Regions from separate parts of the Bacillus sp. ISL-47 genome, predicted to be linked through region 4. Evidence: predicted binding sites of a transcription regulator. Region 4 holds the regulator's gene; each other region holds the start of a gene.
The links. The regulator Rex, encoded in region 4, represses fermentation and respiration genes when NADH is low (regulators of the CRP and FNR family bind a similar motif). The targets are predictions, from matches to a motif close to TTGTGAAATATTTCACAA.
Positions count from the first base shown of each region.

Region 1 (8,048 bases), on a different contig from region 4:
TGTTCCTCAAGCCGGTTCTGCAAATCGATTATTTTTTCACCGAGTACTTTAAAGAGCTTGATGCAAAGTTCCGGGTAAGAAATCAGAATTTGTTCAAAGCGGTCAATCGGAATTGCAATCAGCTGTGCTTCCTCCATTATTTCTGCATGTGCAGGGTATAGGCCCTTTCTGAAGAAGCCTGCATGCGGAAACATCTCACCAGCTTCCAGAACCGACACAATTTGTTCCCTCCCGGAAAAATCAGTTTTATAAATCTTGACTTTGCCTGAATGAATGAAAAATACACGATCAATGGGATCCCCCTGCATAAATACATACATCTTTTGCTTATAGAAACGAGTCTGGGCTATCTCAACGATTGGCGCCAGCTCCTCTTTATTGAGTTCTTTAAATAAAGGAACACTGCCTATCCTCTTTTCGATTTCCTCTTTTCTCAATTAGATCACCTTCCAGTGCAATTATTCGTCTATTTGCTCTCAGTTTAACAGCTCCAGCTACTGAAATAAGTGACCTGCATCATATAGGAAGAAATTTTATGATTCTCATTCTCATAGTGTGAAAAATCACAGCCTGATCATGAGGTGGCTCACAAAAACACTTTTTAAAGAGTATTAGAATCAAAGCGTACTCAAACAGAAAGGAAGCGAGAGCAATGGAAGTCAATCGCGGAACACCTATTAATAAAGTGGTGAAAAGAAATAAAAATGCACTATTAAAATCCATTCTTATTTTCACCATAATTGCCAGCTTTACAGTTCTTTTAATGGGAGGCTATTGGATTTTCAAGGAGCAGGCCCCGCGGCCGCTTGAGGTAACAAATGAAAAAGGAGAAATTATTCTTACAAAGGAAACGATAATGGGAGGCCAGGCGGTTTTCCAAAAGTACGGGTTGATGGATTATGGTACCGTGCTTGGCCATGGATCCTATATGGGACCTGATTATACAGCTGAAGCCTTAACGGTATACACCAAGGGCATGCAGGATTTTAGAGCTGAAGAAAAGTATGGAAAGCCATTTGACGAGATTTCAGGTGAGGAACAAACCGTAATAAGGGATCTTGTAAAAACGGAAATGCGGGAAAATAGATATGACCCTGATTCAGATACAATGGTGATAACTGATGCACAGGTTTATGGGTATGAAAAAGTAGGAGAGTTCTATCGAAAAGTATTTACAGAGGGTGACGGCTGGGGATTAAAAGCGGAATTAATCAAAGAAGAACATATGCCAACTGAAGGCAGAGCTTATGTTGCTTCAGGAGACCAAATACAGCAGATTTCTGATTTCTTCTTCTGGACAGCATGGCTTTCCAGCACAGAACGCTTGAATGATGATATTACTTATACGAATAACTGGCCTTACTATGAGGATGCGGGCAATGAAATGTCCTTCTCTGCTATTTGGTGGAGCGGAGCAAGTGTTACAGTACTGATCCTGTTTGTCGGTATTATTCTGTTTGTATTCTACCGCTATCATTTGGGAATGGAAGAGGCATATAAAGACGGAAACTTCCCTCGCATTGATTTAGCGAAACTGCCGGTAACTTCTTCTCAATTAAAATCCGGTAAATATTTCTTAATTGTTACTGTTCTATTTTTTGTCCAGGCTATGTTCGGTGCGTTGCTTGCACACTATTATGTTGAACCTGACAGCTTCTTTGGCATTAAGTGGATCCATGATATTCTGCCATTCAATATTGCGAAAGGCTACCATCTGCAGCTTGCTATCTTCTGGATTGCAACAGCATGGCTCGGAATGGGAATTTTTGTGGCACCATTGGTAGGCGGACATGAACCGAAAAAGCAAGGCCTTCTTGTTGATATCCTGTTCTGGGCACTTGTAGTTCTGGTTGGCGGAAGTATGATAGGCCAATGGCTTGGAGCAAATGGATACTTAGGAAACAAATGGTTCCTGCTCGGACATCAGGGCTGGGAATATTTAGAGCTTGGCCGTCTGTGGCAGGGGGTTCTGGCTGCGGGAATGTTAATCTGGCTGTTCATTGTATACCGTGGAATAAAGAGCGGTTTAAAGCGGGAGAATGATAAAGGCGGCTTAATTCACTTATTATTCTACTCAGCAATAGCTGTACCATTCTTCTACCTGTTCGCGTTTTTAATGAATCCTGACACAAGCTTTACCTTTGCCGATTACTGGCGCTGGTGGATCATACACCTTTGGGTAGAAGGTATTTTTGAGGTGTTCGCTGTAGTAGTTATTGGATTCCTGTTAGTACAAATGAAGCTTGTCACTAAGAGCTCTACTGTTAAAGCTCTTTACTTCCAGCTGATCCTGCTTCTTGGAAGCGGAGTTATTGGCATAGGACATCATTACTATTATAATGGCTCCTCTGAAATTTGGATCGGATTGGGAGCTGTATTCTCAGCACTTGAAGTTATACCGTTGACTCTGCTGATCCTTGAAGCATATGACCAATATAAAATGATGAGAGATGGCGGTGTGGACTTCCCTTATAAAGCTACATTCTGGTTCTTGATTTCAGTAGCGATCTGGAACCTGGTTGGAGCCGGAGTATTGGGCTTCCTGATTAACTTGCCTGCTGTCAGCTTCCTTGAGCACGGACAATTCCTAACCCCGGCGCATGGTCACGGAGCTATGATGGGTGTATACGGCATGTTTGCCATTGCAGTATTGCTTTATTCTTTACGAAATATTGTCAAACCGGAAAAATGGAACGACAAATGGCTCAAGTTCAGCTGCATTATGCTGAATGTGGGGCTTGCAGGAATGGTTTTCGCTTCCCTGCTTCCTGTCGGATTCCTGCAAATGAAAGAAGCGTATGTGAACGGTTATGCAGCTTCCCGTTCAGCAGACTTCTTAAAGCAGGATATTATTCAATCATTATTAACTTTAAGATCCGTACCGGATACCATCTTCCTGGTAGGTGTTGTCGCACTAGTGCTTTTCTCAATAAAAGCTATGTTCAACCTGCGAAAAGTGACTCATAAGGAAATTGAACCTCTTCCTGTTAGAGACCTTAGCACAGATGATGATGAATAAGAAAAGCGTAGGCGCCCTTGCCCATCGACGGAGCGTGGTGGACTGAGCCGAGTGAGATAAAGGAAACACGAAGAGCGGTAGCGATTCGATGTTGACTTACCGTGGGCGAGGTGAGGGAAGCACGTCGAGTCGATAGGGCGCCGAAGCTAGACAGTTATCAAAGTTTAAAGATATTAATTCTGTTATAAGCTAAATGAAAATCCGCAGATAGTCACTCTGCGGATTTTTTCCTTTCCTCTGAACAATCAAAACAGATGGTTTCATGATTTTCGTTGTAAACCCCGTTGAAAAAGCCGTCCAGGCAATATAGCTGCTTACCGCATACGCAGCAGCTGCCCACCAATTCTTTCATATTCCATTCACTCCTGACTTTTTAAGATTAATGTGCTGTTTTTCTTAAAATAAAGGTACATGGCACAAACAGTAAATAGTAAGACTATTGCAGCTATAGCAAAACCAGCTCTAAATGATACACCCAATAAGCCTAAAAAGGTGGAGCCCGCTACAACACCTAAAGAAAAGAATGCATAAAAGAGGCCAAATGCCTTTCCTCTTGTTTTTTCTGTCGTATTTTTTGCGATAAGCGCATTAATTGAAGGGAAAAGAAGCGCGAACCCAGTACCATATAGGACCATACATAAAAACATAAAGGTAAGTGAAGATGCTGAACTTAGAAGTACAAGTGCCATGCCAATAATAATCATGCCTGTCAGCATTGTGTTTTGGTGCTTGTACTTATCGAAGATTTTATTGATAGGCAAAATAAATATAAGGATAGCGGTCATTCCAAAGGTGCTTAACAAAATACCGCTGAAAATAGAATTAAATTGCAGATGCTCAACCTGTAATGGCAGCAGATAGGCAAGTGTTCCCTGTGCAAACATAAGCGAAAAAGCTCCGGCATAGCTTATAGAAAGCAACGGATTCTTCATTAAAGGCAACAGCCTCTCTGAATGGACATCTGTCCGCTTTGCTTCTTTATTTCGCCTATTTGTCAAAAAAGTGAAAGCAAATACAGAGCTGCTGATCATTGTTGCGGCAATTATTAAAAATACGTAATCTACGCTGTATTTGGAGGCGACGACAGCACCAAATGCAGGCCCCATTATGGCTGAACTTCCAACCGCCGCACCTGATAATGCCATCGATTTGCCTTGTTTATTAGACTTTCCGCGGTTGGCAATGACTGTGAATGCTGCTGGAACGAGAAAGCCTCCAAACAGGCCATGGAGAAATCTGATGGCAACTAATTGAAGTGGTGTACTGACAAGAGTGTACAGCACCAAAATGGATCCGGTTAATGCAAGTCCCGATACCAAAACACTTTTTGCGCCTCTTTTATCTATCCAGTAACCGGCCAGAATATTGCCGATCATATTGGAAAAAGAATACATACCGACAATTAATCCAATAAAAGCTGGTGACGGATTGATGGACTTGGCAAAGGGGCTCATGATGGGCAGCTGTGAAAATGTATCTATAAAAGCCACAATTACAATAAAGAAAATAAAATATCTCATACTGACTCTCTTTCTCGGAATAGTTCACTTTACACCATTATAACTCTTTAACTGGAAGGTTAAAAAGAAAAACGGTAAATATCATAGGATAGCTGTGATGCGGTTCACTAATCTTTTTGACCTGCTCCATTAAAATTAATGTGTAAAGTAAAAGAATAGGAGGGAGATAGAAATGAGAGAATTTGCCCGCACAGTCATTGCGCCTGACTATCCGCCGAAAGAAAAACATCCAGTTATTTTCAGCACCTTTGATTCTTTAAAGGACGGAGAATTTATGCAGATTGTAAATGATCACGATCCGCGTCCTCTGCGGTATCAGTTTATGATGGAACGAGAAGATCAATTCACCTGGGAGTATATTGAAGAGGGACCGGAAACATGGAGAGTAGCAATAGGCAAAAAATAAAAACAAATTAATAAATGCATTCCTCGGAAAAACAGGCACCAGCTAAAACGGTGCCTGTTTTTCTTACGGCAGATTAGCTGAGTACCGCAGAAATTTAAGAATTAAAGAAATTGAAAATGGAGACTGCCTTTTCAGAAAAATATGATAAAATGATTTTGTATAAGATTTCAGAGGGGGAAAAATTGTGACAGAAGCACTAAAAGAGACAGAACTCCAATTTATGGATTATGTAAAAAAAATGACTGCATATAATGAAGCATTATCCTTAATGTTTTGGGATCTTCGCACAGGTGCACCGAAACAGGGAGTGGAACAGCGCTCTGAGGTAATCGGAATGATTTCATCAGAAGTGTTCAGAATGTCTACCTCAGAGGAAATGGCAGCTTACATAGCAAAACTTTCAGGCAAGGAAATTTCGGAAGTGACCTTAAAGACCTTGGAAGAATGCAAACAAGATTACGATCGGAACAAAAAAATACCTGCAGAAGAATACAAGGAGTATGTCATTCTTCAGTCCAAAGCGGAAAGCATCTGGGAAGAAGCAAAGGAGAAATCAGATTTTGATATGTTCCGCCCCTACCTGGAAAAGCTTGTAGAAATGAATAAACGTTTCGTTGGTTATTGGGGATATGAAGGAAACAAATATAATACACTACTGGACATGTATGAACCTGGAGTTACAGTTGAAACGCTTGATCAGGTTTTCAGACAATTACGTGAAAAAATTGTACCGCTTGTCCAGCAAACTTCACAATCTCATAACAAGCCGGAAACAAGCTTTTTATTTGAACGTTTCTCTAAGGATATGCAGCGGGGCTTCAGCCTTGAAATTCTTGAGCAAATGGGCTATAACTTCAAAGCAGGGCGTCTGGATGAAACAGTCCATCCGTTTGCCATTGGCTTAAACCCTGGCGATGTCCGTGTTACGACAAAGTATGATGAAGAGGACTTCCGTACAGCTGTATTTGGCACAATTCATGAAGGCGGCCATGCGTTATATGAGCAGAACATTTCTGCTGATTTAGTGGGCACGCCATTATGCTCAGGAACATCAATGGGAATCCATGAATCTCAGTCTCTATTCTATGAAAACTTTGTCGGACGACACTATTCATTCTGGAAGAAGAATTATCAACTCCTTAAAGATTATGCCAGCGGACAATTTGATGAAGTGTCACTGGATGAGTTCTATCGCGCGATCAATGAATCCAAGCCATCCTTAATCCGAATTGAAGCAGATGAATTAACGTATCCGCTTCATATCATTATCCGTTATGAAATTGAAAAAGGCTTGTTCAATGACGAGATTGAAGTCAAAGATCTTCCTAAGATCTGGAATGAAAAGTATGAACAATACCTTGGTGTGAAGCCTGAAAATGATGCTCAGGGCGTCCTTCAGGATGTTCACTGGGCAGGCGGAAGCTTCGGCTATTTCCCTTCTTATGCTCTCGGCTATATGTATGCAGCGCAGCTTAAAACTAACATGTTAAAGGATTTGCCCGACTATGATAAACTCCTTGAAGAAGGAAACCTGCTTCCAATCAAGGAATGGTTTACAAAAAATGTACACCAGTACGGCAAAATGAAAAAACCGCTTGAAATTTTAAATGATGTAACCGGCGAAGGCCTTAATGCACAATATCTGATTGACTACCTGTATGATAAATACGGTAAGGTGTACCAATTAAACTAAACATAACCTCTGGAAATAAGGCTATCATTAAGCTAATGTTGTTTGGAGTGGAAACTTAATTACACAAGTCAAACAGGGACAAAAATAATTAAGAGGGTGGCGCTAGTGCCATCCTCTTCATTTCATGGAGAGAAAAAATGATGAAGAGACTATTCCCATATGTAATGATTGCCTTTGGAGCAAGCCTTTGGGGGATTATTGCCATTTTCGTTAAAGGATTGGGGGAATACGGATTTACAGCTATGGAAATTGTGGCAATAAGGGTCATCTCTGCTGCGATTTTTCTAATTGTGATTGGCTTCGCACGCTTTAGAAACCAGTTAAAGCTGAAAACCCCGGTGGATATTCGGCTCTTTGCAGGCACCGGTATATTAAGCATTGTATTTTTTAATTATTGTTACTTTACAACAATAAATCAGATCAATGTTTCGATGGCGGTCATTCTGCTCTATACTGCTCCTGCATTTGTTACTGTGCTGTCCTTCCTGTTTTTAAAAGAAAAGGTGGATATAAAAAAAATTGCCGCAGTGGCTGGGACCATTATGGGCTGTATTTTGATTGCAGGCATGACGGCAGGAGACAGCAAAATTACCTTCCTGGGAATCTTAACTGGGTTAGGATCAGGTATCGGTTATGCCCTTTATACCATATTCGGAAAATTTGCTTTGAAAAAGTACCATCCATTCACTGTAACGCTATATACTTTTCTTGTTGCAGCGGCAGCTCTTATTCCGGTGACCCGTTTATGGAAGAAAGCTGAACTGTTTCTAACGGCAGATGTTTTGCTGCTTAGCATAGGCTTGGGTCTGGTTCCAACTGTTCTGGCCTACTTTGTTTACACTTGGGGGCTGGAACAGACTGAAGGAAGCAAAGCAGCAGTTATTGCAACAGTGGAACCGGTAGTTGCAATGCTATTGGGCGTTTCTCTTTATGGTGAGAGCCTCGGTATCATACAAGTTGCCGGTGCGCTTTTAATACTTAGCTCGGTTGTTATTGTAAACCTACCTTCTAAAAGAAAAAATAATGGCATTTTTTCCGAGTCGCAAAAACTGGAACATTAAAAAATCTCCGTCCCTTAGGGAACGGAGATTTTTTTTATACTCTTTGCTATTTACCAGAGCTTATATCCTTTGGCACCTGGAGGAGCATTTTGAATTAAGTCAATAAATGGAATGGTGTAAGCAAACAAAATCAGTACAAATGTAATTCCAAGCCATAGTTTCCAATTTTCAAATACCATTGGAGCTTTTTCAGTTTCTTCTGCAGGTTCTCCGACAGGAAACTCCTGTTCTCCTTTAGGTGCAAAGAAAGCCAGATTGATAAAGATGTAAAGCATTAAAATGATGCCAAGGAACAGGATGGAACCGCCAATCGCCTGGGCAACTTGATAAGGAATCCATTCTGCTGCCT
Region 1 covers NZ_JAGGQS010000052.1:85,001-93,048, forward strand. The annotation lists gene J7I93_RS18060 (Crp/Fnr family transcriptional regulator) at 1-437, opposite strand, end outside; gene J7I93_RS18065 (nitric-oxide reductase large subunit) at 653-3,019, shown strand; gene J7I93_RS18070 (hypothetical protein) at 3,231-3,371, opposite strand; gene J7I93_RS18075 (MFS transporter) at 3,379-4,539, opposite strand; gene J7I93_RS18080 (DUF2249 domain-containing protein) at 4,712-4,945, shown strand; gene J7I93_RS18085 (carboxypeptidase M32) at 5,130-6,638, shown strand; gene J7I93_RS18090 (DMT family transporter) at 6,779-7,699, shown strand; gene J7I93_RS18095 (b(o/a)3-type cytochrome-c oxidase subunit 1) at 7,750-8,048, opposite strand, start outside.
Region 1: a site for Rex is predicted at 4,632-4,649, ahead of J7I93_RS18080 (DUF2249 domain-containing protein). Genes of this name have one in related genera too.

Region 2 (8,048 bases), on a different contig from region 4:
AGTGATCGGCAATACGCTGATCAGCAATCCAGGAATCAGTATCCCTGATATACCTGAAACATATGTAAGCGGTTTTCGGTATTCCTCAGCGATGTTGGAAAACACGAGGAATGCGCTGCGGATAGCCAGCAGCAGTAAAATTAGGCTTCCAGGAATGAGAAGCACGGTTCCCAGAGTATAAGCTGCAGAAGGAAATAGGCTATAAACGGCTACAACAATTGCAACGATAAAGGTGTTTGTAACTTCCCAGGTAGGCGATAAATACCGGTTTGCCACATTTGTAGCTTTGATTTTTGGCCGATTTAAATAAATCATAGACCAGAATCCGGCGCCAAAATCCATCGTTGCCATAACTGCGTATATAAATACAAATCCCCATAGCACCGTTATGGCCAGCAGTTCTTCAGGCATTCAGTTCACTCCTTCACGTGTTTGATCCGTAGAGAGGAACGTTTTTTTGTTCAGCTCTATTGATATCATCAATGACCGTATTCTTTTTAAAGTAATAAAGCATGACAAATACAACTGCCGCCCCGAGCACTACATAAATCAAGGCAAAAAGAATAAATAAAATACCTAAATTCTCCGCAGTTGTAACGGAATCAGCAGTGGAAAGCACCCGGTAAATGGTCCAAGGCTGGCGTCCTGTACATGCGAAAATCCAGCCAAACTCAATCCCCAGAACTGCCAGCGGGCCTGATGCAATAAAAGCCCACATAAAGAAACGGGGAAAACGGTCCCTTTTCAAAAACTTGTTCCATAAGAAGGCGACCAATGATAATAAAATCAGTAATGAACCTATTCCGACCATCGCATTAAAAAGGGTATGGACGAAAAGCGGCGGCCACTCTTCTTCCGGAAAATCATTCAACCCTACTACGACGGTATCAAAGCTATTTCCGGCCAAAAAACTCAACGCCCAAGGGATTTCTATACCCCATTTCACTTCCTGTGTTTCACGGTCTGTAAATCCGCCGATTGCCAGCGGGGCGTACGATTGAGTTTCAAACAGCCCTTCTGCTGCCGCCAGCTTCTCAGGCTGGTATTCATGGAGATATTGGGCAGATTCATGGCCGTTTATGGCTGTTAGAAAGGAAAAGATTCCTCCTACGATTAAGCTAAGCATTAAGGCTTTTTTATGAAAGTTATAAACTCTGGTTCCAAATGGTGTCTTCAGCATTTTAAAAGCGGCTACCGATGCGACCACAAATGCCCCTGTGGTATAGGCCGATAGTGCCACATGTCCTGCTGTCACAATAAAGCTCGGGTTAAAAAAGGCAGCCCAGGGATCCACATCGACAATTTCTCCATCAACAATCCTGAATCCCTGCGGTGTTCCTTCAAAGGCATGGACATTTGTAATCAGGACGGCAGAAGCGAACGCACCAAGAGCAACGAGAACCAGGCTTGAAATCCGCATCCATGGCGGGATTCTTTCAGCTGCATACACATAAATGGACATAAATAAAGCCTCAATAAAAAAGGCGTAGATTTCAATTTGGAATGGCAATGCCATTACTATGCCGATCACTTCCATAAAACCTGGCCATAGGAGGGAGAGCTGTGTACCCGCAATCGTTCCTGTTGGGATTCCCACTCCAAGGAGCACGGCAAAGGCCTTGGTCCACCTTTTAGCCATAATGACATAATCCTGGTCCTTCGTTTTTTGATAAAGGAGTTCGGCAGTTAGCATCATAAGCGGCAAACCCACGCCTATTGTGGCAAAAATAATGTGGAAGCCCATGGTGGTCCCAAATAAGGACCGGGCAATCAATAAATCACTCATTGAATTTTCATCCCTTCAAAATTCTTCAATGGAAATAGTTTCTTCTAAATTAAACCCAAATATGTAAACATTTCCTTGAATTGATTTCTAAGGAATGAATTCTAGAAAACAGATGAGCTAATTTCTGTTGCAGTCTCTCGGTTTCCCCGGACGGTCCGTTGCTCTTCTGCATATGATAGGCCTGTGCGGGATCTTTCTTTGATTCAATCTCCCGCAGATGTATACGCCTTTCGCTCCCATCAACAGGTGCTGAATTCAAAGTGAACTTTTACACAGCCAAGGAAATAAAAAAACCTCCCAGGTTGGGAGGTGAGCTTTACTTATTCATTTAATGCTTTTTCGAGTGAGGCAAGATTGTCTCTCATGAGAGTAAAGTAAGTCTGATTATCTTGTATGTCCTCTTCTGTTAAGACAGACAAGTTATGGAGCATTAAAGGTTTGGCACCGATTTCTTTTTGCAGAATTTCGGTGAGCCGTGAGCTCACATTCTGTTCAAAAAAGACATACTTTAAGTCATGCTCTTTTGCTTCAGCAATAATTTTCTGTAATTCCTTTTGGGTAGGTTCACTTGAAGAGTTTAACCCGGAGACACTAATTTGGTCTAATCCGTAGCGTTCTTCCCAATAGCCGTAAGCAGCATGGGAAACAATGAATTCTTTATGCTTCGCATTCTTTATGGTTTGCTCGAAATCGCTGTGCAAGTCATCAAGCTCTTGTGCAAGCTCCTGATAATTTTTTTCGAATTGCTCTTCGTGTTCAGGCATCTGTTCTGCTAAAGCGGCTTTAACCGATTTTGCCATTTCCTTGGCGTATAAAGGATCAAGCCATACATGCGGGTCAATGTCCCCGTGGTTATGGTCATCATTGCCTTCTTCTGCTTCGCCGGAATGATCATCAGAATGGCTTTCTTCTTCTTCACCGGAATGTTCCTCTGAGTGCCCTTCTTCTTCATGTGCTGCATCGTGATTGTCTTCGGAATGAACAAACTCGATATTTTCTCCCGCGGCGGCCATTGTAACATTCTCATTTTTCAATGTTTCTTTTGCTTTTTCCACAAATCCTTCAAGTCCGAGTCCCACAAAAATAAAAAGATCTGAATCAGCCAAGTTCATCATATCTTTTTGAGATGGCTCAAAAGTATGTTCATCTGATCCAGGAGGATAAACCGTTTCTACTTGTATAAAATCTCCGCCAATCCTTTCTGTAAAATATTGAAGCGGGTAGACAGTTGTATAAACAGTCTCTTTCTTGTTTTCCCCTCCTTCTTTTGCAGGGGGTTCATCTGTGCAGGCTGATAAAACCAGAATAAGGCCTAGAGTTAAAAAAATAATGGCTTTTTTCATGACGTTTCTCCTCTCTTTATAAAGCGTATTTATTACGATTTATCAAGTAAAAAAATATTTAATACGTAATCATTACGATTTCACTTAGTAATCTTACAAAATATATAGCCAAAAAGCAAGGATAAAATTTGTTTGAAGCCCCGGCTTTTTGTATCATGGTTAAGAGGGACATTTTTTAACAATCCATAGCCAGCCTGTTAAAGTCTCTCTATATTATTGACAATAAGTTTGTCCGATATAGCAGCTAAGAGCTGCTGGTCTCATAATTAATTAGAATGGGAGTGGAACAATTGAAACTTTTAGAAGAAATATTAAACCATAATCAGCAATTTGTTGAAGAAAAGAGATACGAAGAGTTTGAAACAACAAAATTCCCAAATAAAAAGATGGTTATTTTAACTTGCATGGACACCCGTTTAGTCGAGCTGCTTCCTAAAGCACTAAATGTAAGAAATGGTGATGTGAAAATTATTAAAAATGCTGGCGCGCTTGTCACACACCCTTTTGGAAGTATTATGAGAAGCATCCTTATTGCAGTATACCAGCTGCAGGCGAAGGAAGTATTTGTGATTGGCCATCATGATTGCGGGATGAGCGGAATGAAGGCTGATACTGTTGTTAGCAGTATGAAGGAGAGAGGCATTACAGAGGATGCATTGGATACGATGACTTATTCAGGAATTGCCGCCGGCGACTGGCTGAAGGGCTTTGAAAAAGTAGAGGAGAGTGTAGCGCACAGTGTTCATATGGTGAAAAAGCATCCATTAATGCCCGAGGATGTGCCTGTGCACGGATTAGTCATTAACCCAGGCACAGGTAAGCTCGATTTGGTAGTAGACGGGTACGGGTCTTAATCCTTTTTTTTGCCGGGCCATTCCTCAGGGACAAAATCAATCCCGCCTGGATGAAAAGGATGGCATTTGGCGATTCGTTTTATTGTAAGCCAGCCGCCCCTTAGCGCTCCGAACCGCTTTACAGATTCCAGCCCATAATGGGAACATGTGGGATAAAAACGGCATGTTGGAGGCTTAAGAGGTGAAATAACAATTTGGTAAAAGCGAAATAGTGATAGTAATAATTTTTTCAGCATAAAAAGGCCTTCCCTTTTGCGAACATATTTTCCTTTAAAATAACATATAATCGTTAAAACGTCTAAATGTTCATATTAATTTGATGAATTTAGTCGGGAATTGCGTTATAATAAAAGGAAAACATTAGGGAGTGTTCTTGATGCCTTCAGTTGAAAGCTTTGAATTAGATCATAACGCTGTTAAAGCGCCATATGTAAGGCACTGTGGTGTACATAAGGTTGGAAGTGACGGTGTGGTCAATAAATTTGATATTCGCTTCTGTCAGCCAAACAAACAGGCCATGAAGCCGGATGTGATTCATACATTGGAGCATCTGCTTGCTTTCAATATCCGTACACATGCCGAAAAGTATGATCATTTTGATATCATTGATATTTCACCGATGGGATGCCAGACAGGCTATTATCTGGTTGTAAGCGGAGAACCGGCAGTAGAGGAAATCATCGATTTGCTTGAAGCTACATTGAAGGATGCGGTTGAAGTAACGGAAATTCCTGCTGCAAATGAAAAGCAATGCGGCCAGGCAAAACTTCATGATCTTGAAGGTGCCAAGCGCCTGATGAGATTTTGGCTGGATCAATCAAAGGAAGATTTAAAACAAGTTTTTGCATAAAAGAAAAACGGGCTGCCATCAGCCCGTTTTTTCTATAAGATCGGGGACAACAGCCTTGAAACTGACTCTTTCAATTTAATTTTTAAAGCCCTCTTGCTATAGTCTTCTGCTGTCAGCTTTCTTGATAGCTGGATATCTTCTTTAAAGCTTTCTGTTAAGTTTCTCGATACTTCACGATCATATATAAATGCGTTAACTTCAAAGTTCAGTCTGAAACTTCTCACGTCAATGTTGGCCGTCCCGACGGAGGAAACCTCTTCATCCACAATCAGTGTTTTGGCGTGGATAAAGCCATTTTCATAAATATAAATATTTGCATCAGCTTTCAGCATTTCCCCCACATAGGAAAAGGTTGCCCAATAGACAAACATATGGTCAGGCTTGTTCGGAATCATGATATTGACTTCCACTCCGGATAGTGCAGCAATTCTCAAAGCGTCCAGAACGCTTGCATCCGGAATGAAGTATGGGGTTTGGATATAAATAGATTTGCGGGCTGACGAAATCATTTTAATATAGCCATTTTTAATTTGTTCCCACTCCGAATCGGGTCCGCTGGTAACAATCTGCATTCCTACATTTTCAGACGAATAGGCTCGCGGAAAGAATTCAGGAGCATAGTAGATATCATGGCGATGGGAAGCCTGATTCCAGTCAAGGATGAAGCGTGTTTGCATGGAGTGAACCGCACTTCCTTCAATCCGTAAATGGGTATCACGCCAATAGCCGAATCTTGGATTTAAGCCGAGATATTCATCCCCAACGTTGAATCCGCCGACATAGCCAATTTTGCCGTCTATGATGGCAAGCTTGCGGTGATTGCGGTAATTAATCCTCAGGTTAATAAAATGCAGACGTGAAGGGAAAAAGGCTTCAATCTCGCCGCCGGCTGCCATCAGCTCTTTAAAAACTTTTTTGTGCAGGCTTCTTGAGCCAAGCTCATCATACAGTACTCTCACTTTTACCCCTTCTTTGGCTTTTTCAGTGAGCAGATTGATCAGACTTCTCCCAAGATTATCTCGCTTAAAAATATAGTATTGTAAATGAATGTGATCCTTTGCTTCCGTAATATCCCGTATAAGCGAGTCAAATTTCTCTCTGCCATCGGTAAAGATGGTGACAGAGTTATCCTGAGTCAAAACAGCATCATTGTTAACCAGATGCATGTAGATCAGATCTTTGCATTTTAAAATAATGTTATTCTGAAAGCGAAAATCTTTGGCCTTGATCCCCTTAATCTGATTATTGAGCAGTTCATCAATCCCAAACTTTTTGCGGTCTTCCCATTGGAACATTTTTCTTCTCGTTAAATTTTGGCCAAAGAAAAGGTACATGAAAAACCCAAGCAGCGGAATGAAGAACAGAACCATCAGCCATGCCCAGGTAGCACCGGCATCTCTTCGTTCCAAAAATATAACGAAAACAGCAAGAATAATATTTAATACTAAAAAAACAGTAAGCATGATGGAGTAAATATCCATTAGAATGTCCTCTCCACTTTTATAGTCATTTTATCAATCCCCTATTAAAGAAAAGGAAAACCTCCGAAAAGGCGGAGGCTCTATTTATAATAGCGTATGCTTATGATTGGTTTTTGTTTTTTTCTGATCCCTCTTCCTGTTGTTCGTTTTCTTTTTTATTTTCAGGTAGCGGATCAATCGGGTCTACTGTATGTTTAAATTGATAGGCTTTTGAAGTGGTTACTACACTTAATAATAGAACCACGAAGACGATGATAATTGATATCACTAAAACCGTATACATGTTTCTCCCCCTTTTCTAACAATATTTTACCATGAAAATAGCTCTTTCATGAAAAATTTCGCGGTAGAACTAGCACAGGTTTTATTTCTATTTTTTGAGGGTATTCTATTGTTGGGAGGATGATTTATATGAATAAAGAATTAATAAGTGCTGTTAATCAGCAAGTAGCAAACTGGACTGTTTTATATGTAAAGCTTCATAACTACCACTGGTATATTAAAGGGAAAAACTTCTTTACCCTGCATGCCAAGTTTGAGGAACTTTATAATGAAGCCAATGAACATGTAGATGAATTAGCTGAACGAATTTTAGCATTAGAAGGAAATCCGGTTGCAACCATGAAGGAGTGCCTGGATACGGCTTCAATCAAAGAAGCGACAGGAGCTGAAAAAGAAGAAGAAATGGTCCAATCGATTGTTGATGACTTCGAAAAAATGCTTAACGAGCTTCAGGAAGGCATTGAGCTTGCAGAAGAAGCGAAAGATGAAGGCACAGGCGATATGCTGATTGCTGTTAAGCAAAGCTTGAAAAAACATATTTGGATGCTTAAAGCATACCTGGGATAATAGATGAGGACTGGCTGGAAAGCCGGTCTTTTCTCATTTGGCTCTGTTTAAGCTCAAAGCTGAAATTGACACACTGCAGATTGGAGGGAAGGCGTGAGACTCAAGTGGGAGAAGCGAGTATAAGGGAGGTTTCCGCAGGCGCATGGTGACTAAGGAGCATCAGACAGCCCGCGGAAAGCGAACGCCTGGATTGGAAAGAACAGACAAGTTTAGCAGTGCCTTTCATTTTTTTTGCAAAATAAAAAGCGGCATTGGAGCCGCTGCATAATTTTATGGATTTAAAATATATCCTGGTATGTATCGTTTAATGTATGTTTCTATGATGGATGATCGGGCTGCGGCGCTGGCCATAATTTTCGCTTGCAAATTTCCCTTTCAAGCTCTCAATCAAATAAAGCCCCATTAAGTCATAAAGCTCCTGGTTATCCATATCTCGGATAATGCCCAGCAAATCCTCTCTATCCATTTCCTCCAAGAAGGCGAAAGCGAGCATGTCAATATCCTCTTCATCACCTGTCAGCTTGTTCCGGTAGAGTTCGTAAAGCTCATCAATAAGTTTCATGGCAATTCACCTCCCTAAAAAAAGATCCCGTTTTAAATAGTATACTTATTTAATACCCTTCATGCCGAAAAATATTCCTCGCCGCCTTACTTCGGGACGATGCGCTGATCTCAGCCATTGATTAAACTTAGTATATGTAAGCTCATGGAGAATGATCTTAATTTCGTATAATTTTATCATAAATGTGGGAAACGATAACTAAGAAAGCCGAATTGCTTAGAACATTTGAATTCTTTTTTTAATAACCAAGGCTCTGTTAAAGCTTATTATTGTTTAGCAACCTGTTGATTGGAGCGGAAGGCTCGAGACAGCTCGAAAATGCT
Region 2 covers NZ_JAGGQS010000057.1:24,550-32,597, forward strand. The annotation lists gene J7I93_RS19405 (cytochrome d ubiquinol oxidase subunit II) at 1-411, opposite strand, end outside; gene J7I93_RS19410 (cytochrome ubiquinol oxidase subunit I) at 425-1,786, opposite strand; gene J7I93_RS19415 (metal ABC transporter solute-binding protein, Zn/Mn family) at 2,107-3,129, opposite strand; gene J7I93_RS19420 (beta-class carbonic anhydrase) at 3,420-3,983, shown strand; gene yidD (membrane protein insertion efficiency factor YidD) at 3,980-4,219, opposite strand; gene J7I93_RS19430 (S-ribosylhomocysteine lyase) at 4,360-4,833, shown strand; gene cls (cardiolipin synthase) at 4,866-6,314, opposite strand; gene ytzI (YtzI protein) at 6,415-6,597, opposite strand; gene J7I93_RS19445 (Dps family protein) at 6,726-7,163, shown strand; gene J7I93_RS19450 (DUF6154 family protein) at 7,468-7,725, opposite strand.
Region 2: a site for Rex is predicted at 2,045-2,062, ahead of J7I93_RS19410 (cytochrome ubiquinol oxidase subunit I). Genes of this name have one in related genera too.

Region 3 (8,048 bases), on a different contig from region 4:
GGCAAATGGCGCAACCATGCTGGGAGCAGCCATATTATGTTCCATCGTGGCGGTATTATTAATTTCATCGGCGCCAAGATTAGTTCTTAGAAAAGCGGATGGCAGCATCACAGTAAACAAACGGGCTTCTTAACGATAAACCTCTTTGGATCATCCATCCGAAGAGGTTTTTTAATGATGTGGGTAACGAACTCCTGAAAATTGGGTATATTACTCAAAAAGGAGAGTGATTACCTTGTCTAATTCATTGCAAGGAAGCATTATCTCTGGTGTATATGACGCGGAAGCCAGTGCTTTTGAAATTCATAAAGTTAAAAACTTCAACACCCAATCAGTCCTTAATAAAGTACAGTGTGAAAATTTGTACCGATACTTATCACTTCATGAAGATGATGAGGATGGACAAATCATTACATTATATGACCAAATGCCTCTGATGCTGACACGCCAGGAAATTTGCAGCTTAAAAAAAGATCTGGAACAAATTAAGAAGCTATATCAATAGAAGAAACTAGCGTTTTTGCCAAAATGGCAAGACGTTTTTTCTTTCGGCGAAAACTGTGACAAATTTGTGACAAAAAAAGTTTGACATTTTTGTGAACAAAGTTAGAATATTTAGTAAAAAGGGGATGAGCAAAAATGAATGAAAAACAGCAGAGGGTCTTGCGTTTTTTTAGAAATCTAACTGCATCTGGCCTAATTCTTGGATTTGCAGTATTTATAAGCAGTTTTTTTGTAAGCGGTATCAAAGGTGAGTATATTCTATCTATAGGCTTAAGTATAATGGTTTCATCTATGCTGATTTTTGGGTTCGGAATATTTATTCATGTGATGGAGGAAATGACAGAAGGAAGTAAAGGAATAAGACAATATAAATAAAACCGGCCTCCAATATGGAGACCGGTTTTATTCTGTATTAATGGGCTGCGTGCCCAGCTGTCAAAACCCATATAGAACCTACGACAACAACAATAACCATAAACACAGCATAAATCATATTGATTAAATTTGTTTTTCCGTCTTCGCCTTCACGCAAATGCATGAACATGAACAGCTGCATGCCTGCCTGGACAACAGCCAGTGAGCCGATAATCCACATGATCACTTTAAAAGAAAGATTCGTTTTTAAAGCAATGCCTGCTGCTGCAAATGTAAGTACAAGGGAGGCAACGAATCCAATGACATGGCTAATAGGGAAGCTTTTCGCCTGCTTTTCCATTTATGCCACCAATCCTTTCAAATACACAAATGTAAAAATAAAGATCCAAACAACATCAAGAAAGTGCCAATATAGACCGATAATAAAAGTTTTCCTTGCTGTCGTTGGAGTAAGACCTCTTTTCAGTAATTGAAGGATGACCATGATGGCCCAGCCAATTCCGAGAGTCACGTGCGCCCCATGTGTTCCTAACAAGACGAATAAGCTGGAAAGAAACGCGCTTGTCTGCATCGTTGCACCTTCATGGACATAGTGAATGAACTCATTAACCTCCATGAATAGGAAGCCGGCACCAAGAGCAAGGGTGAGCACAAGCCAAGTAATAAGGCCTTTTAAGTTATTACGCCGCATTTCAAAGATGGCGATTCCCATTGTGAAGCTGCTCGTTAAAAGGAGGATCGTTTGAATCATGACGTCCTTTATCACAAAAATATCTTTATGAGTCGGCCCTCCAGCAAAACGTTCGTACAGAACGCCATACACTCCGAAAAGGGTAGCAAATAGGACGATTTCTGCTCCAAGGAATACCCAGAAACCAAGAATATTCATCTTGTCTTGCTCAGTTTGGTATTCAAGCGGCAATGACCTATCAAGATTAACTGACATGATCGTGCACCTCTCCTTCAGTCTTTCTCCAGGCATTTTCAATTCTGTGAATCTCATCTTTTTTCACATGGAAGCCTTCATTGTAATCGAATGAACGAATGAGTAATCCTGCAAGAATGCCGATTGCGGCAACAGCAGCAGCAATATGCCATTCAAATACCAGGAAGAAGCCGGCCATTCCAAAGATAACGCCCATATAAATCGGTACCCATGAATTGCTTGGCATATGAATCTCTTCAATTTCACTGTCATGCAGCGTCAAACCTTCGTTGTTTTTCTTCATGTGCCAGAAAGGATCCAATGTCTTAACTTCCGGCAGCTTCGCAAAGTTATAAAATTGAACAGGTGACGCAGTTGACCATTCCAGTGTTCTTGCATCCCATGGATCGCTCGAGATATTTCTCTGAGCATAGCGGACGCTCCAGTAAATGTTGTAGCAGAATACAGCAAATCCAGCTGCCAAAATAATAGAACCAATAGCTGATAGACCAAATAGCGGAGCAAATCCTGACTCTGCAGAATAAGTGTATGCTCGGCGTACTGCTCCGTTTAAGCCAAGGAAGAACATGGGCATGAACGTGAGATTAAAGCCAATCACAAATAGCCAGAAATGCCATTTTCCAATTCTTTCGTTAAGCATAAAGCCGAACATTTTTGGCCACCAGTAGTATAGTGCAGCGAATACCGCAAACACCACACCTGGAATCAACACGTAATGGAAGTGGGCTACAAGGAATAATGTGTTGTGATACTGGTAATCTGCTGCACCCATCGCCAGCATGACGCCTGTTACACCGCCAATAACAAAGTTCGGTACAAAAGCCAGTGCCCACAGCATGGCGGAAGTAATTTTAATGCGGCCTTTCCGCATGGTGAACAGCCAGTTAAACATTTTAACTCCAGTCGGGATGGCAATGGCCATCGTTGTGATCGAGAAGAAGGAGTTAACAGCAGGCCCTGAGCCCATTGTGTAGAAATGGTGGACCCAAACCACCATACTTAAAAGTGCAATGCCAAGGATGGAAAAGACCATCGATTTATATCCAAAAAGAGATTTGCGAGAAAATGTCGCAATAACTTCAGAGAAAATCCCGAATGCTGGAAGTGCCACAATATAAACTTCAGGATGTCCCCATAACCAAAATAGATTGGCCCATAGCATATCCATTCCGCCGCCGGACACAGTAAAGAAGTGTGTTCCATAAAGACGGTCAAACGTCATCAGCGCCAAAGCAACCGTAAAGATCGGAAATGCTGCCACTATAAGGATTGACGTAACAAAAGTCGTCCATGTGAACATCGGCATTTTCATTAGTGTCATGCCTTTTGTTCTCATTTTTAAAATCGTAACAATGAAGTTAATCCCTGTCATTAATGTACCAATACCGGCAATTTGCAGGGCGACTGCGTAATAGTTATTTCCGATTCCCGGACTGAATTCCTTTCCGGCAAGAGGGAAGTAGGATGTCCAGCCAGCATCAGGAGAACCGCCAATAACAAACGAAATATTAAACAGCATAGCACCGCTGAAAAACAGCCAAAAGCTTAATGCGTTAAGCTGAGGGAACGCGACATCACGCGCACCAATTTGCAGCGGAATCACAACGTTCATTAATCCAATCAAAAACGGCATCGCCATGAAAAGGATCATAATTACGCCATGGGTTGTGAAAATTTCATTATAATGCTGTGAATCGAGAAATCCCATTTCAGGTCGTGCTGTTTGGGCTTTCATTAGCAATCCATCCATTCCGCCGCGGAAAAACATTAAAACGGCAGAAATGATATACATAATTCCAATTCTTTTATGATCAACAGTGGTAAACCACTCTGTCCAAAGGTATTTCCATTTTTTCAAATACGTGATCCCGGCCACTGCGCCAATCATAGTTAAAAGAATAGCAATCTGTGAACCTAGTATAAGGGGATCTCCAGTAATAAAAAATTCATCCCATTTAATGTCCATTATGGTCACCTCCATGGTTATCTTCGCTTTCATCATGTCCAGTCTGTCCATGATTTTCGATCACATTAGCTTCATTGCTTTTATAATTATCCTGTTCTTCAAATACTTTTCCTTGATATCCATGGCCTCTGTATAACTCTGGGTTGGTATATGACTTGGAATTGGGGTCTGCATGGTTCACCCAATCTAAATGAGTATTTGAGAATGTCAATCTTCCCATATGGGTAGGTTTTAGCAAGTCCTCATATTCAGATTCTGTTAACTTTGGAGCTGTCTTTTTTACATCTTCAATCCATTGGTCAAATTCATCATGGGTTTGTGCAAGTACTTCAAATTTCATATCCGCATAGCCGCGTCCATTAAAGTTCGTATTCTGCCCCTCATAGGATCCAGGATTATCTGCCACAAGATACAGCTCTGTTTCCATTTTTGGCATTGTATATTTCTGTCCGCCCAGGGCAGGAACCCAGAAGGATTGCATCGTGCTGGCAGAAGTCATCTTAAATAAAACAGGAGTATCTTCCGGAATATTGACATAGTTAACAGTTTCAATTCCTTCTTCCGGATAACTGAAAATCCATTTCCAGTCAGCAGATGTAACATGTATGGTAATAGGCTCTTTTTCTTCATATCCTTTAGGCACTTCTTCAAGAGCATAAAGGGTTTTAACTGTAGGGATTGTCAAGGCAATAACAATTAGGATTGGTATTCCTGTCCAAATAATTTCCAAAAGTGTGCTGCCATGCTCCTCTGGTGGTTCATAGTCCATATTTTCAGGACGTTCACGGTATTTCCAAACGATGTAGCCGAATAATCCAAATACGACTACAACTACGAGAAGCATCCAGATCAGGGACCAGTTTATTAAATCAGTAATGCTTCTTGCAACAGGGCCCTGCGGTTCAAACACAACCATATTGCAGCCGCTGAGAACAAACAGGGGCAATAAGGCTGTTAAAGAGAGCAGAAATTTCTTCATCTGATTTTCATCTCCTTTTGTTAAAGACAACTATTGTTAAATAATTCACAAATAATGTGCGGTTTTTCACAAATCTGTCAAAAAAATATATTGATGAAAAACCTGAACAGACAAAACCTTTATTAAACCTAGTTATCACTGTGTAAATGATAATAACATAGAGAAAAACGATAAGTTGTGACAAATGTTAGAAGGAAATAAATGTAAGCAATAAGCAAGCTAATTATTATTGTCAAAGTACATTTACAACAAGGGTTTGATAGGAAAAATGTATTTTTGAACAAATTTTGAACATTTTTTTAAAGATGAAAAGAAAACGATATCATTTATTCAGGCACCTGTTTTAAGAAAAAACCATAGGATAGATAATAAATTCCGCCCAGGGAGGTTTGAGTTATGTATCCATATTATTACTATCAGGGCAGCATGAATGGTCGCCAGAATGATAAAATGGCAGCAGATATTGCAAAGGCCATCAACGGTGAATATGGTGCTGTTCAATGTTATCAAAAGCTTTCTGAAATGGCTTCTAACCAAAAAGAAAAAGACCAAATCTTAGAAATCAGACAAGATGAGATTAAGCACTTTCAGCAATTCAGTCAAATTTATATGAACCTGACCGGCCAGCAGCACCAAGCCCAAATGACAGAAGATTGCCCGAACACCTATAAGGAAGGTTTGGATTTTTCATTTAATGACGAACAAGATACTGTGGATTTTTATTTGGATATAGCTGAGCAGACATCAGATCCAACCATTAAAGAAGTTTTTAAAAGGGCAGCAGGGGATGAACAGAACCATGCCGTCTGGTTTTTATATTTCTTGAATAAGCAAAAATAAGAGGCCTTCCTTAAGGACTCTTATTTTCTTTTGCTCCGTTAACATTGTCCGTAGATTTCGCTCAAAGAATAAATTGCCGAAATCAACTATAAGTTTTATGTTCATGAACACCCTTTTTTATTGAAAAATACAGAATAGTGAAGTAACATGGACTAAAAAATGAATGGCAGGGTGAGGATATGATCGACTTACGAAGTGATACAGTAACAAAACCAACAGAGGAAATGAGAAAAGCCGCTTATAAAGCTGATGTAGGAGACGATGTGTATGGCGAGGATCCAACTATAAATAAATTGGAAGAAACCGCTGCTGAAATTTTGGGAAAAGAAGCTGCCTTATTTGTTACAAGCGGCACACAGGGAAATCAGATAGCGATTTTGACGCATTGCCGTCCAGGTAACGAAATCATTCTTGAAGCAGAAAGCCATATATTTTATTATGAATCCGGCGCTGCATCTGCATTTGGAGGTGTCCAGACAAGGACAATCAGGGGTGATAGAGGTGCAATGGACCCCGCTGAAGTGAAGTATGCCATAAGAGGAGAAGATCAGCACTATCCAGAGACGGGCCTGATTTGCCTTGAAAATACCCATAATAGAGCAGGCGGTGCTGCAGTTCCGGTTGAAAATATGAAGGAAATACATAAAATCTCTAAAGAAAATAACATACCTGTACATATTGATGGGGCAAGACTATTTAATGCCGCAGCAGCATTAAATCTGCCAGCGAAAGAACTCACTCAATATTGTGATACTGTTCAAGTGTGTTTATCCAAAGGATTAGGTGCACCAGTTGGCTCTATTCTTGCAGGGAACAGGGAGTTTATTGCTTCTGCAAGGAAGTGGCGTAAAAGGCTTGGAGGGGGGCTTCGCCAGTCAGGGATCATAGCTGCTCCTGGACTTGTAGCATTATCACAAATGAGAGAACGCTTATACGAGGATCATGAAAACGCTCAATATCTTGCCGAACAGCTAAGCCAAATTAATGGAATTCACATCATCAATCAAGTGGATACCAATATTGTTGTGGCTGATGTTAAAGACCTTCATATCGATTCTTCCCAATTCGTTGAGAAAATTAAAGCAGAAGGGGTTCTTGCAGGCACATTTGGGCCTACTTCCGTCCGTTTTGTAACCCATTATGATGTTTCGAAAAACGATATTGAAAAAGCTATTTCAGCAATCCAAAGGGCCGCAGGCTAAAAGAAGAATTTCACTTTTAATCCTCTCTAAAAAGGGTATTGAATAATAAATCCTTTTAGAAAGGAAGGAAGAAAATGAAAAACAACGGTGAATGGTATAGTGAGCAAAATTCAGTTTATAAAACTTGGGAAGACAGGCAAGACAAAGAGGTTCTCGGGAAAAATGCTTTATATTATGGAATCCCATCTTTGATCATGATCATATTGCTTTTTTTGTGATAAACCGTATATAAAAAACGCATGTTATTTTCTGTAACATGCGTTTTTTTATGCACTCAATACCGTCCTTGCCACACAGGGGAAGAATAGTGCTGATGATGAGCATGAAAATGGCTGGGATCCCAAATGCTGTGAAACGGGTATCCCTGGTGCACGGGCTGGTACCAAAGCCCATAAGACATCGCTGGAAAGCCTTGATAAGAAACTCCGCCATTCATTCCTGTTATGATATATTGCCTCAAAGGTATCACTCCTCATTTGTTCCCTTACCAACAAAATATGCTTTGAAATTCAGGAAGTTCCCATAAGGCAGATTCGACTTTTTCTCTATATTTCCAACCATACTTTCCTCATTAATCCGCATTATAAGAAAGTAAATTTATTTTAAAGGAGATCAGCTAAAGATGAAGATACTTTTTAACAGAAACTTTTTGTTAGGCGTATTTTTCGTTCTTTTGCTTGCAGCATGTAATAATAATGCCGAGCAAGGGACGGATAATGGAAATTTGACAGGCAATGAATTGGAGGAAATAAGCAATACAAATAATGTGAATGTGGAAAGAGAAAGAAGGGGAGCGACTCCTCTTGAATTGCAAAGAGTGAATAATGGCTATCTGACCATTGACCCGAATTCCTACAGCACAGGTATGCCAAGCCAGGAATTCCCCCACAGTGAGTTAACCAATGATGGCGGTATTCCATTTTTCCAGTTTGGAGAGGAAGATCAGCAAAATCAGGGAATGACTCCAGCCCAGCCTGGAACTGACCAATTTAATCAGCCGTTCGGCCAGGGAGGAATTGGCGGACAGCAGCCGGCAGCACCAGAGACGCGAGAGGAAACAAACCAGGCGCCTGCTGCACAGGGTGACGAAATCAATAATTTTGAAGCACAAGTAATTGAGTTAACGAATGCAGAACGTTCAAAAAATGGACTTTCAGCCTTAAAGGCAAGTAATCCATTAAGTAATGTGGCACAGGCAAAATCAAATGATATGCAGCAAAAGAATTACTTTTCCCA
Region 3 covers NZ_JAGGQS010000030.1:19,913-27,960, reverse strand. The annotation lists gene thiT (energy-coupled thiamine transporter ThiT) at 1-133, shown strand, start outside; gene J7I93_RS11325 (hypothetical protein) at 236-505, shown strand; gene J7I93_RS11320 (hypothetical protein) at 640-879, shown strand; gene qoxD (cytochrome aa3 quinol oxidase subunit IV) at 917-1,219, opposite strand; gene qoxC (cytochrome aa3 quinol oxidase subunit III) at 1,220-1,825, opposite strand; gene qoxB (cytochrome aa3 quinol oxidase subunit I) at 1,815-3,791, opposite strand; gene qoxA (cytochrome aa3 quinol oxidase subunit II) at 3,781-4,770, opposite strand; gene J7I93_RS11295 (ferritin-like domain-containing protein) at 5,167-5,610, shown strand; gene ltaE (low-specificity L-threonine aldolase) at 5,790-6,812, shown strand; gene J7I93_RS11285 (hypothetical protein) at 6,887-7,030, shown strand; partial or broken gene J7I93_RS25530 (CAP domain-containing protein) at 7,912-8,048, shown strand, end outside.
Region 3: a site for Rex is predicted at 4,804-4,821, ahead of qoxA (cytochrome aa3 quinol oxidase subunit II). Genes of this name have one in related genera too.

Region 4 (8,048 bases):
TTCTTTATATTTGGGAGACAAAGGATCAAGAAGGCTAATTTTGGAACCAAAAGGAAAGAGATATGAGGAATTGTGTAAGGAGATTATGTCATGAAGGTTCTATCCATCGATACATCTAATTACCCTCTAGGAGTGGCCCTCCTCGAGGGTGATATGGTAATAGGCGAGCATATTACAAATGTGAAGAAGAATCACTCTGTCCGGGTTATGCCGGCTATTGATATGTTAATGAAAGAATGTGATGTCAAACCAGCTGATTTAGATAAGATCGTGGTTGCGAAAGGGCCTGGTTCTTATACTGGTGTTCGAATTGGTGTGACTATAGCAAAAACACTTGCATGGACATTAAATATACCGCTGGTAGGAGTATCAAGCTTGGAAATTTTTGCTGCTTCTGCAGGAAGGTATTTTGATGGGGTAGTATCCCCTTTATTCGATGCCAGGAGAGGACAGATTTATACTGGTCTGTATCAATATACGGAAGGTCAGTTAGTTTCTCTTGTAAAGGACCAGCTGCTTCTTTCTAAAGATTGGGCTGAACAGCTTTCTAAGCAACATGAGAAGGTACTTTTCATAGGAAACGATTTGCCGCTGCATCGTAATGTTTTAGAGGAAACACTCAAAGATCAAGCTATATATGCAGCACCAACCGAACACAACCCACGGCCTGCGGAACTTGCTTTATTAGGCAGAGACCGAGAGGGTGAGGAAGTTCATTCTTTTGTTCCGAATTATATTCGTCTTGCGGAAGCTGAGGCCAATTGGATAGAAGCGAACAAAGAAAAAAAGCTATAGTGGTGAGGAAGCGAAAGCATGAATAAGTCCTTAACTTTCCGTTTTATGAATGAGCAGGATATTGATGATGTTTTGGAAATTGAACATAAATCGTTTGCTACTCCCTGGAGCAGGGAAGCTTTTTATAACGAATTAACACAGAATCAGTTTGCCGTATACGTAGTTATAGAAGAAGATGATAAAGTGATAGGCTATTGCGGAGTATGGATAGTTGTGGACGAAGCTCATATCACCAATGTTGCACTGCTGCCCGAATATAGGGGGAGGAAACTTGGTGAAGCACTAATGCGCAAGATAATTGAGGTTGCCGTTGAAATGGGTGCAAAAACGATGACCCTTGAAGTCAGAGTGTCCAATTTCACCGCACAGTCCTTATACCGCAAACTCGGCTTCCAGGATGGAGCAATTAGAAAGAACTATTATACTGATAATCAAGAGGATGCTTTAGTAATGTGGGTGAATTTATGAATAAAAAAGATCAATGGATCATGGGAATTGAGACGAGTTGTGACGAAACAGCAGTTGCCATCATAAAGAATGGCCGGGAGGTTGCGGCTAATGTTGTTGCATCCCAAATAGAAAGCCATAAACGGTTCGGCGGAGTAGTCCCGGAAATTGCTTCCCGGCACCATGTCGAACAAATAACTATAGTACTGGAAGAAGCATTAAACCACGCAGGAATTACTTATTCGGATCTATCTGCAATTGCTGTAACTGAAGGGCCTGGCCTTGTTGGGGCACTCCTTATCGGTGTAAATGCAGCAAAGGCCATTGCTTTTGCCCATGGGATCCCGCTTGTTGGCGTGCATCATATTGCAGGGCATATTTATGCTAACCGCTTAGTTGCTGAAATGAAGTTTCCTTTGCTTTCACTTGTTGTATCAGGAGGCCATACAGAGCTTGTGTATATGAAGGAACATGGCCATTTTGAGGTGATTGGCGAAACAAGGGATGATGCTGCAGGGGAGGCTTATGATAAGGTAGCAAGAACGTTAAGCCTGCCATATCCGGGAGGACCGCATATAGACAAGCTTGCACATGAGGGGAAGCCTACGATCAATTTGCCAAGGGCCTGGCTGGAAGAAGGGTCATATGACTTTAGCTTCAGCGGCTTAAAATCTGCAGTTATTAACACTGTCCACAATGCAGAACAGCGTGGGGAAGAAATTGTCCCTGAGAATCTTGCGGCAAGTTTTCAGGAAAGTGTAATAGATGTACTTGTAACGAAAACGCAAAGAGCTGTGGAGGAATATAAAGTTAAGCAGCTTCTGCTGGCAGGCGGTGTTGCAGCGAACAAAGGACTGCGTGCAGAATTGGAGGACAAGTTTGCCTGTAATCCGGATATAGAGCTCATTATCCCGCCGCTATCTTTATGCACAGATAATGCAGCCATGATTGCAGCAGCAGGCAGTATTTTATTTGAAAAGGGCATTCATTCCGGCTTAGATTTGAATGCAAATCCAGGGTTAGATATCGCTATCCACAACAATAAATAATATAGGTAAAAGTCCCCGGTAGCCCGGGGGCTTTTTTTGTGGATAAAATGCTCATTTTCTGAATTTTATGTGGATAATGGGGATAAATTACCGTGTTTCTGTGGATAATGTGGAAAACTCTGTGGAGACCGTATATAATCGACTTTTGTTTGTGGTTATCTTTGTGGATAATAAAAAAGACTGGTAGTGACTATCCTACCAGTCTAAAAGTTATGAATTTTCCTTCATTATTCATCTGCTAAAACTGTCCATTCATCCAATAGTTCTTCCAGTTTTGCTTTTAATTCATCCTTATCTTTTGTTATTTCCAATACTTTTTCGTGGTCTTGATAAACTTCCGGATCGCAGAGAAGCTGATCATAATCTTCGATTTTCTTTTCCAGCGCTTCTATCTGCTCTTCGATTTCATCCATTCTTCTTTTTCTTTGTCTTTCAAGCTTTTTTGCTTCCTTATCTAGCTGATAATTATTTTTTTCCTGTCTTGAAGGCTGTGCAGAATGATCATTGTTATTTTGATCAAATGCCTGCAGTTCTTCTTGCTCCTGCTTCTTTTCAACATAATAGTCGTAATCCCCAAGATATTCAGTTGCACCGCTGCTGGAAAGCTCTATCACCTTTGTGGTTATTCTGTTGATAAAATAACGGTCATGGGAAACGAAAAGTATAGTCCCCGGATAGTCAATTAAAGCATTTTCCAAGATTTCTTTGCTATCCAGATCAAGATGGTTTGTCGGCTCATCCAATATTAAGAAATTAGCTTTCTGCATCATCAGCTTTGCCAGAGCCAGGCGGGCTTTTTCGCCGCCGCTAAGAGTTGAGACAGTTTTAAGGACGTCATCACCGGAAAAAAGAAAATTGCCTAAGATCGTGCGAATTTCTTTTTCAGGCTTAAGCGGATATTCATCCCACAATTCGTTTAGGACTCGCTTATTACTGGTAAGCTCAGCCTGTTCCTGGTCATAGTATCCGATTGTTACATTGGATCCGTATTGTATATCCCCGGAAAGAGCCGATATCTTTTTCACAATCGTTTTCAGTAAAGTAGATTTGCCGATTCCATTTGGCCCTACAAGGGCAATGCTGTCTCCTCTGGCAAGTCGGAAGGAAATATTTTCAGAAACTTTATCTTCATATCCGACAGCCAGTGATTTTATATTTAAAACTTCATTGCCAGATTGCCTTTCAATATCAAAGCCAAACGATGCGGATTTCTCGTCTCCCAGCGGCCTGTCCATCACTTCCATTTTGGCAAGCTGTTTTCTCCGGCTTTGGGCTCGTTTGGTTGTTGAAGCCCGTGCAAGGTTGCGCTGGATAAAATCCTGAAGCTTTGAAATCTCTTCCTGCTGTTTTTCAAATTGCTTCATTTCCCGTTCAAAGTTTTCTGCTTTTTGGTCCAAATAGGAACTATAGTTTCCAGGATATTTACGGATTTGGTGCCTTGAAATTTCGTATACCTGGGAAACAACCTTATCGAGGAAATAACGGTCATGGGAAACAATTAGAATGGCACCGTCATAGCTCTGCAAGTATTGCTCCAGCCATGATAATGTTTCAATGTCCAGGTGGTTTGTCGGCTCGTCCAATATGAGAATATCGGGCTTTGTCAGCAAAAGTTTTCCAAGGGCAAGCCTTGTTCTTTGGCCGCCGCTTAAGGTTGAAATTTTCGTATTGTAGCCGAAAGAATTAAAGTTCAGCCCATGAAGAATGGAACGGATATCCGCTTCATACTGATAGCCGCCATTCTCTTTGAACTCTACCTGAAGTTTGTCATATTCCTTTAAGATTCGATCGTATGCATCAGAATTATTCATGGCTTCAGGGTCTGACATTTGTTCTTCAAGACGACGCAGCTGTTTTTCCTGTTTTTGCAAATGCTCAAACACTGTCAGCATCTCATCCCAAATGGAAAGGTCGGACTCAAGGCCCGTATTTTGAGCCAGGTATCCTATCGTTACTTCCTTAGGTTTTATAATGTCCCCGGAATCATACGCCATATGGCCGGCTATAATTTTTAAAAGGGTAGATTTCCCTGCTCCATTACGTCCTACAAGGGCAATTCGGTCCCTGGTTTGTACTTCAAGCTTTATATTCGTTAAAATAGGATCAGCAGCAAAGTTTTTCGATAGCTGATTTACTTGTAAAAGTATCATTTTTTTCACCTCTATAGTATAGAGTAAGTGTAACTTATTCATATATGTTCGGCAATAAAGGAGGCAGGCCTTTTATCCTGCAGGTGCTGAATGGAAATATTTTATACGAAAATAGTAAAGAAATATGTGAAGAAGCATACAAAGCCCGTACAAAGATGGGGAAAAATAGTGTATGATTTTGGAGAGAGGTGTTTTTTTATGGCGGATTTTACCCATTTTAATCAAGAAGGCAGAGCAAAAATGGTGGATGTCAGCGATAAGCCTGAAACAGCGCGGACAGCCATTGCCCAATCGAGTATAACTGTTAATAAGGAAATATATGAAAAGATTACATCTAATACCATGAAAAAAGGGGACGTGCTTTCGGTTGCACAGGTTGCCGGCATCATGGCAAGCAAGAAAACATGGGATATTATTCCAATGTGCCATCCGCTGCCGCTAACTGGCGTAGATATTTCTTTTTCATGGAAAACTGGGCAGGAAGAATATATTCTGTTCATCACTGCTTCTGTAAAGACGAAAGGAAATACAGGTGTGGAAATGGAAGCGTTAACAGCAGCTTCTGTTTGTGCTCTAACTGTTTATGACATGTGTAAAGCAGTAGACAAAGGAATGGTAATCGGACCAACCTTTTTGGTGGAAAAAACAGGCGGGAAAAACGGAGATTTTAAAAGAGACTAATACATCATAGGGACGGAGATGGACGAATGGCCAATGAACCAATGAAAATACCTCAAGCCACAGCTAAACGGCTTCCTTTATATTATCGTTTTCTCAAAAACCTCCACTCCTCGGGGAAACAAAGGGTTTCTTCAGCGGAACTAAGTGAAGCGGTTAAGGTGGATTCGGCAACAATTCGCCGGGACTTTTCTTATTTTGGTGCGTTAGGGAAAAAAGGTTACGGCTATAATGTAAATTATCTGCTATCCTTTTTTCGTAAAACCCTTGATCAGGATGAACTGACTAAAGTAGCATTGGTTGGAGTAGGTAATTTAGGGACGGCCTTTTTAAATTATAATTTTCTTAAGAATAATAATACCAAGATAGAAGTTGCTTTTGATGTGGACGAGAACAAGGTAGGAACGAAGATAGGGGATGTGCCTGTCTACCATATGGATGATCTGGTAAAGGTCATTGAAGAAAATGATATTCAGGTAGCCATCCTAACAGTACCGGCACCGCCTGCACAGGCGATTACAGATCGGATGGTTAAAGCCAAGATTAAAGGCATCCTGAATTTTACGCCAGCGAGACTGACTGTGCCTTCATCCATTCGGATTCACCATATTGACCTGGCTGTTGAATTGCAGTCACTGGTTTATTTCTTAAAAAATTATCCTGCAGAAACGTAATCCATCCTGCATTCCAATAGATAACAGTTGAAGATTGTAATGGATTCGCTATTATAGGTAAGGGGAGGTGTGCGGCAATGATGAATCTTGGACCTGGTAGCCTCATACTCATTATCTTGATTGCATTAGTGATATTTGGACCAAAAAAACTTCCGGAATTGGGAAGAGCAGCAGGGAATACATTACGTGAATTTAAAAACGCAGCAAAAGGCTTAGCGGACGATGACGATAAAAAAGATGCTAAGTAAGTTAGGATGAATAGATATGAGTCATAATGATATGACGATTTATGAACATATAGGCGAATTAAGAAAAAGGATAGTCATTTCCGTTATCTTTTTCTTTATCGCCGTGATATTTAGCTTTTTCCTGGCTGAACCGCTGATTGTTTATTTGCAAAAAGCGGATGAAGCGAAGGAATTGACGATGAATGCTTTCCGGTTAACAGACCCGGTTAAAGTTTATATGCAATTTGCTTTTCTGATCGCTTTTATTATTACATCACCCGTGATTTTATATCAGCTATGGGCCTTTATTAGCCCAGGATTATCTGACAAAGAGCGGAAAGTTACACTTAGCTATATACCCGTTTCTGTCATTTTGTTTGTCGGCGGAATCGCATTCGCTTATTTTATTTTATTTCCATTTGTAGTTGAGTTCATGACTTCCATTGCCAACCGGCTTGCCATCAATCAGGTAATCGGGATAAATGAATATTTTCAATTCCTTTTCCAGCTGACCATTCCATTTGGGGTGCTGTTCCAGCTTCCGGTTGTGGTCATGTTTTTAACAAGGCTGGGAATTGTCACACCAGCATATTTGGTGAAGATACGGAAATATGCTTACTTTGTATTAGTGGTCATAGCGGCTTTTATTACACCGCCGGATCTTTTATCCCATATGATGGTGACGATTCCGCTGCTGCTTTTATATGAAGTCAGTATTTTTATCTCTCGCATTTCCTATAAAAAAGTATTGGAAGCAGAGAAGCTTCAGGAAATTGAAAGTGAGCAATCATAAAAAATGAGCCTTATTGCGGGCTCATTTTTTGTTTTTTTTATTTTTCATTTTAAAATGGAAACCAACCATTCTCAGGCCGGTGCCAAGATCGAATGTGGCAATAATGATCAGAAAATAAGTAAAGAAACTCCATGCTTCTTCACGCTGTATATTCTGAATGGCTATAAAGGTAAAAAGGCATCCCAGCAGGATGTATACGATGCCTGAAAACAAAGGTGTGCTTCTCATCAAAATCCTCCAATAAAGTGAAAGCGAAACGATTTACTTCGCTGAGTGTTAGACTGCAATACAGCTGATAAAGCTTTGTACATTTTCCATTTCCTTCATCCACTTTTCCAAGTTTTCCTGATTAAGCTGAATGACTGCCACAAGAGTATTCATGGCAACGTGGGCAAAAATCGGTACAATTATCCGTTTTGTTTTTACATATAGGAAAGCAAAGGTAAAGCCCATGGCCGAATACAAAAGAATATGTTCAGGTTCAAAATGGGCGAGAGCAAAAATCACAGAACTGATTAGGGCAGATAGGAAGAAGTTAAATCGTTTATGGAGAGAACCGAAAATAATCTTCCTAAATACGATCTCTTCCAGGATGGGCCCCACTACTGAACTAATCAAGATTACGACAGGGGAGGCTTCTATGATCCGTATGATTTGCTGTGTATTTTCAGATCCCATTTCCACGCCAATCATGTTCTCAATGCTTGCAGCTGTAGCTTGAGCGATTAAAGCTAAAAATATGCCGCCAATTGCCCAGCCGACTGCGCTTGCTGCGGAAGAAGCATCTCTTTGTGCCAATCCCATTTTCATCTCTTTTCTCAATAAAAGAAGCGTAATGATCAATGTAATAGTGAAACTGATGACAAGCCAGTAGGCTACCGCCAGAATTTGCATGTTTTCGGGCTTCTGTCCGAGGAGATCTGCAAGTAAGAGGACCAGCGGAACGCCGAATAGACTTGAAAGCTGCATAGCAATATAGGCTATTAAAATAATCCAATATTCCTTCTTCAAAATGTTTACCCCTTAAAATTGATGGTTTTAAAACATGTACTAAAGCCATTTTACTCATAAAAAGGAGCCCGTTTCAAATTTCAGCGCTGCAGCAAAGGATTTTTTAGCTTACTGACTAAAAAGAAATCAAATGAAGCATACTTATGAGGTTGTTTGTGTCGAATTTTAGCGTCTTTTGGACGGTGCAAATTTTTTTAAAAAATTTAAGCTTCACCCTTGCAAAT
Region 4 covers NZ_JAGGQS010000074.1:2,152-10,199, reverse strand. The annotation lists gene tsaE (tRNA (adenosine(37)-N6)-threonylcarbamoyltransferase complex ATPase subunit type 1 TsaE) at 1-94, shown strand, start outside; gene tsaB (tRNA (adenosine(37)-N6)-threonylcarbamoyltransferase complex dimerization subunit type 1 TsaB) at 91-795, shown strand; gene rimI (ribosomal protein S18-alanine N-acetyltransferase) at 814-1,263, shown strand; gene tsaD (tRNA (adenosine(37)-N6)-threonylcarbamoyltransferase complex transferase subunit TsaD) at 1,260-2,291, shown strand; gene J7I93_RS22595 (ABC-F family ATP-binding cassette domain-containing protein) at 2,519-4,441, opposite strand; gene moaC (cyclic pyranopterin monophosphate synthase MoaC) at 4,640-5,122, shown strand; gene J7I93_RS22585 (redox-sensing transcriptional repressor Rex) at 5,149-5,793, shown strand; gene tatA (twin-arginine translocase TatA/TatE family subunit) at 5,871-6,041, shown strand; gene tatC (twin-arginine translocase subunit TatC) at 6,058-6,813, shown strand; gene J7I93_RS22570 (DUF4305 domain-containing protein) at 6,835-7,041, opposite strand; gene J7I93_RS22565 (CPBP family intramembrane glutamic endopeptidase) at 7,090-7,824, opposite strand.